DNA from 2 places in the Paenibacillus ottowii genome. Region 1 is predicted to be linked to the other one. Evidence: riboswitches for the same ligand, from Rfam matches in the RefSeq annotation. Region 1 holds a riboswitch; the other holds the start of a gene.
What was found. A riboswitch is a leader RNA that binds a small molecule or an ion and turns the genes downstream of it on or off. The one in region 1 is predicted to bind cyclic di-AMP.

Region 1 (3,144 bases):
GCTTCTCTAACGCACGTCCATGTAGCACAGATATGGCTTTGGCTACGACTTTTCTCACACCCAGCTCCTTCAGCAAAATGGCGGTCAGGATGCTTACCTGAATATCATCCCCAATCGCAACAATGCCGCAATCGAAATTACGGATGCCCAGTGATCGCAACGCATCTTCATCTGTGGCGTCTGCTACGACAGTATGTGTCAGGATCTCACTCATACTGTCAACAACATCCTCATTCCGATCAATGCCTAGCACCTCGCACCCCATATCCACCAATTGCAAAGCCAGGCTTGAGCCAAACCGCCCCAAGCCAATGACTACAAACTGCTGCGTTTTCATATCTACTCGAAAACTCCCTTACCCTATAATTATTTTACCTTCTGGATGACGATACAATTCCTTACCCTTTTTCGGTCCCAGGGCATAAGCCAGCGTGAGCGGGCCCAGCCTGCCTGCAAACATTGTCAGAGTAATCACCAGCTTGCCTACAACTGTCAAATCAGGTGTAAGCCCCATAGACAGTCCTACCGTACCAAATGCAGACACCGTCTCGAACAAGATCATCAGAAAATGATGATCCTCGGTTGCGGACAGAATCATCGTCACGCCGATCACGAACAGCAGCCCCAGCAATGTAATGGTCAAAGCCTTATAAATTCGTGCTTGCGCAAGTCGATACCGGAACAGCACAATATCTTCCCGTCCCCGCAGCATCGAAAACACCGCTCCAATGAGCAGGGCAAACGTAGTGGTCTTAATCCCGCCTCCAGTGGAGCCAGGCGAAGCCCCAATAAACATGAGTATGATGATAAAAAACTGCGTTGCCTGCCGCAAGCCTGCAATGTCCAGCGTATTGGCGCCTGCGGTACGGGGGGTAACGGACTGGAATAAAGATCCCAGCACTTTCCCCCCCCAATCCAGCGAGCCAAGCGTCTTCGGATTCGTAAACTCAAATACAAAAATGACGAGCGTCCCGACTACAATCAGAACGGCTGTCATGCTGAGCACCACCTTGGTATGCAAGGACAGTCTCTTGCGCTTGCGGTATTCTACCAGGTCTGACATCACGACAAAACCAATACCACCGGAAATAATGAGGAACATGGCTGTAAAATTAACAATTGGATCATATACATAACCTGTCAGGCTGCGAAATTCACCGAACAAATCAAAACCAGCATTATTAAACATGGAAATCGCATGCCAGATTCCAAAATAAATCGCTCTGCCTACCGGCATATCAAACGACCAGCGAATCGAAAAAATGGCTGCACATACGCCCTCAATAATCAACGAGTACCATAGGACCTTGCGGATCAATCCGACAATTCCCTCGACAGAGGTCTGATTCATCGCTTCTTGCAAAATAAGGCGCTCCCGCAAGGAAATGCGACGTTTGAACACCAGCCCGATCAAGGTAGCCATGGTCATAAAGCCAAGACCGCCGATCTGAATCAGCGCAACGATAACAATTTGACCAAAGGTTGTAAAAAAAAGTCCTGTATCCTTAACAACAAGCCCGGTTACACAGGTCGCGGACGCAGCCGTAAACAAGGCGTCTATAAACGCAAGTGGCTTCCCCGTTGTATTGGAAATGGGCAGCATTAACAATAAACTACCTATAAGAATGATAATAGCGAAGCCTGCAACGAATATCTGCGGTGGAGAAAGCCGAAGCCAGCTTGCATTGGGATTCATTTATTTATCACTTCTCTCCTAAATCCTAAAAAACTATAAAAACAGTGATTTAATACGGTGTAAACCCGCTACGCGTTCCATTTGTCTTCCGATCGTCGCTGCCCCTGATTTTTTAATTTTCCAAACCTTAAATAACTATAATTAGCATTCCCTGAAAACAGGAAGAATGCATGTTAAACACTACCCGGCCCCCTATGCTATTGGCGGGCAGCAGCGAAGGGGGCAGAATTGTTCTGAAGAAGCGGAGCGTTTGCCTTTATCTCCGGATTTTAACCATAAAAGGGTTTATACAATCAAAAAATCCGGGGATAACAGCAATCGGAAGAATAATCTGAACCCGCAGCGGCCTAACCAATCCAAACACTTTTATACACACAAAAAAAGACACCGGAAAACCGAGTGCCCCTGACTTGGTTCCTGCCCATAGCCTACGAGGTTAGCTGACGGATTCGGACAGTACAGTATGCCCTATTTACACTCCCGTTCCATCTGGATCGGCTGTAAAATTCACCCCAGTAACATGGTTCCCCCGTTTTCTCATAGAAATTCGGCTTAAATGTATATCATTACCTAACATATTTCATAGGCATTGCCTCAAGATTATAATCCTTCTCTATCCAGATCACAAAATCGATTTCGTCGAAAAAACGTGAAATTAGCTTTAATTTGTGAATGGGCATCGTTTAATCACAGCTTATCTAATTTTATTAAAACTTTACAGTGCTTTCACTCTATTTTCATGAATATCGCTGGTCTGTTGGCGGGAACCTGTGCAGTATGATATCTTTAATGGATGTTCTTATTTACAGATTAAGGAGGAAACTCATGAATCCTATCGGGAAACCGGTCGTGCTCACGGCCAACTTCAAAAAATTAGGCTTGCTGGGCGGGGTTGGCCTGATTTGCTTTTTTATCTTTCAATTGCTTCTTCCCTCGCTTAGCAATCCAAGTCCGGAATCATTGACGAATGCAAAGGTCATCAGCAAACAAGAAGCAGTCATACACGCCCTCGACTTTGCCCGTTCCGAACTGGGCTATACGGAATCACAGCCAGAGAAGCCGGTTGTGACCTATCAGGCTGAAACGGATTTATACGGTTATTTATCCAGAGAAAAACTGCTTCAACAGTACGATCGCACATGGAAAAAAAATTATCCTTATGAAACCTTTCGGGTTGATTTGCCTGATTCCTCAGGGAAGGGCAAGCTGCAAATTCATGTGGATTTATCCACTGGGAAGGTCGTTAGCTTTAAACGGATCACCTCCAGCACCAATTACACACAGGCTGATGTTTCTACGGATGAACAAGCACAAAACAGGCTTGTACGTATAGCTGAGGGCGACATGACGCTCGAAGCCAAGGAACAGGCTGCGGCGATATGGATCAAACGCTTTGGCTTTAAGCCATCCGAATTAAAGCTCGCGACCACTGAGGGGGATGGTGGGTT
Region 2 (3,144 bases), 1.8 Mb from region 1:
GTCATCCCGGCCTTCTACCACGATCACTTCCTTGATCATCTTCATTTACCTCCACTGCTACACAGCAACATATATTTATCTTTCCCTGTTTTTGAAAACAAAATAAGAAGAGGATATCCTCTTCTTAGCATGGCATAACTATGTTGTTAATACTATCGCATTGCCCTCAACATACACAACCTGTTTTAGTTGATTTCTGGCTTTACAGGTCCGATAACATATACGGTTTTACCGTGCTTGCGACCAAATTGGTTGGCCCGGCCTAAACTCTCATAATACACATCGATTTTGTGGCCTTTAATGGCGCCACCGGTATCCTCCGCACGGCGGAAGCCCACCCCTTCAATATACACCCACCAGCCGATTGGAATTATACTCGGATCGACAGCGATGGTACGTCCTTCCGTGACACGCGTGCCGGAGGCCGTACGTGTACCAATACCTGACTCCTGTGAGGAGTACGCCGTCATGGAGACGTTTTGTAAAACCTTGCTATATTTAAAATTAATTCCCGCTTTACGGACAGCATTGCCCGAACTAACCGTTGTCGCCTTAACCGCATCTCTAGGGCCGACGGAAGCAGCCAGAACGACCGGTTTTTTCTTCGTTCCTACTGCAATTACCTTATCCACGCGATTCTGTGTGACTTCCTTGTTGATCAGCTGTTTGGATACCAGCTTTCCATCATGGTATACCTTTTGAACGTGCTGGACCACCACACCCGATTTGCCACTTTGAATGACTCGATTATCGCCTTTATAGAGACTTGGATCCGCCGTTTTGATGACCTGATAAGGCACCTGTTTTTTCTGTGCAACCTGCTGTTTCTTCACACGGACGATTTTTATGTCCATGTTAGCCGAAACAGAGGCATCCAATGCAGGGTAAACTTTATCGATTGATGATAATTTATAGCCCGATGTGCGAATCGCACCCTCTACTGTATTTTCTGTTGTGTACAGCTTTTTCGTCTTATTGCCTGAGGACACTTTAACCTGATTGGCACGTTTAATAACTACGCGGTCCCCATCCTGTACTGCTCCGTTTAGCGGCATGGATATTGTATCATGCGGCTGAAGTGAAATAGAATGCTCATTGAGCAAATCTTGGAGCTTGGATTCCCGGGTTTCTACCGCCGATGCCTTACCATCAATGACAAAAAAGACTTGTTTTTTAGATTGCGTGTACATCAGAATTGAAATCATAATCGTTAGTGCGATTAGAAAAATAGCAACCAAAACCGCCTGGCGCACATTCTCTTGCTTCCAACGCAATACGTAAGACATGCTGGATGAGCGTGACTCATGGGTGGTCTCCCCTTTTCGGAAAATGCCCATTTCCTCCGTCCTCCTTACATAGCCCGCCGTCTGGAGTAAGACATAGTTGATCGTTGACGTGACTATAACAGATTTTCTACAAGACAAGCCCGTACTGCGACTGTCCTGCACCATGTACCCGTCTTCGCGGCATGCTGTCCTCCCCTGTTTAACCACAGTATGATGACAGATTTTCTTTTATTCACAACAAAAAAAGCCAAAGAAAGAGATTAGAGAGCTCTTTCGTGGCTTCCGGCATGTGTGAATATGCGGGAAAACTCATGCACGAGATGGCTTCTCTCTTGTTACGCTTACGGGGTTAGCTGTCGGGTTCGGACGTAGAGAGTCGCCCTAGCTTAGGTCAACCGCTCATGGCGGTCGCCCTCACATTCACCCCGAAGACCCAGAAAGAAATCGAAATACGGCTTCTCTACCTGTTCAATCCCATCCGGGATTTGAATTTCGGTCGAGCCGGCTGCTGAAGACACATTCTCTCCTGCACATACGCCGGACGTACTGTAAGCCATATCGGTTCCCCCGTTCCCTGTAAAAGGGACTCAGCGAGACTGGTTCATGAAATGAGTTGTTGATGTTTACACTCAACAACAATTCACTGAAAAGATGATATCCTGTTTCCATGCATGTTGTAAAGCAGGTTTCAAGTACATTTTTTAAAAAATTCGGTTAAAAGTTTGTAATATTCCTGAGTTTACTGCAACAAAATCATAATTAGCTCCGTCTAACTCTTTATTTTGATTGATTTCTTCGCCTTTTCACTTAATGTCAAATCGTTCCAAGGCATTTTGAGTAGTAATGGATACCAATTCCTCCACCGTAATTCCCTTAATTTGGGCGGCTGCCTCTGCCACCAGTCTCACATGTGCTGACTCATTTCGCTTCCCGCGAAACGGATGGGGTGTCAGGTAAGGTGCGTCCGTTTCAATAAGCAGACGGTCCAGTGGAACCTGGGCCAGTACCTCTTTCGGCTGCTTGGCATTTTTGAACGTTATAGGCCCACCAAATGAAAGGTGGAAACCCATATCCAGCACCATTTTGGCTGTCTCCCAACTCCCTGAAAAGGAGTGCATGACTCCGCCAATCTCGCTCGCCTTTTCCTCTCGTAAAATCCTCACAATATCTTCATGTGCATCTCGATTATGGATAACAATTGGCATGTTGAGCTCACGTGCCAGGCCAATTTGATTTCGAAGTACCCGCTGCTGCACATCCTTTGGTGACGTATCCCAATAATAATCCAGACCGATCTCTCCGATCGCTACAACCTTTTGATGACTGCATAACGATGCAATCCATTCTAAATCCGCTTCCTGCATTGTAATGGCATCCTGGGGATGCCACCCAACAGCCGCATAAATAAAATCATACGTTTCAGCCAGCTTCATGGTGGATGGAATGGTCTCACGATTGAATCCGATATTGATCATCCGTGTTACTCCTGATTCGACAGCACGTGCTATAACTTCTTCACGATCCTCGTCAAATTGTGGTGCATCCAAGTGAGTATGAGTGTCGAATAAATCCAAGGTTTTCATCTCCTCTTTTTACTTACATTTCTATATGTTTGTCTATTGTTTGACAAAATAATTCCTTATTTCGGCAGGAAGCCTGTGTTTTACCCCGTTCAGTTTATTCTGGGGAAAATACATATGATATTTTCCACGGTGAATACCACTTATTGAACGTACGATTTCCGAAACTTCAGATATTTCCCGCACCTCGCCCTGACGTCCGAGCAGCAAAATTTGGTTGTCCGTTGAACCGCCCTTTCGAAACACATCATAAGGAAGATCTGTCGGAAAATCAATTT

Region 2: it holds a riboswitch for cyclic di-AMP, as region 1 does, so the genes downstream of both, ACQQ6X_RS02415 (3D domain-containing protein) here and ACQQ6X_RS19985 (TrkH family potassium uptake protein) in region 1, are expected to answer to the same signal.

What each region holds. Positions count from the first base shown of each region.
Region 1 is NZ_CP191577.1:4,294,809-4,297,952, forward strand. Features, by position in the region: gene ACQQ6X_RS19980 (potassium channel family protein) at 1-337, opposite strand, end outside; gene ACQQ6X_RS19985 (TrkH family potassium uptake protein) at 356-1,696, opposite strand; cyclic di-AMP (ydaO/yuaA leader) riboswitch at 2,107-2,259, opposite strand; gene ACQQ6X_RS19990 (CPBP family intramembrane glutamic endopeptidase) at 2,522-3,144, shown strand, end outside.
Region 2 is NZ_CP191577.1:538,978-542,121, reverse strand. Features, by position in the region: gene rnmV (ribonuclease M5) at 1-39, opposite strand, end outside; gene ACQQ6X_RS02415 (3D domain-containing protein) at 186-1,337, opposite strand; cyclic di-AMP (ydaO/yuaA leader) riboswitch at 1,609-1,889, opposite strand; gene ACQQ6X_RS02410 (TatD family hydrolase) at 2,090-2,860, opposite strand; gene ACQQ6X_RS02405 (HD domain-containing protein) at 2,903-3,144, opposite strand, start outside.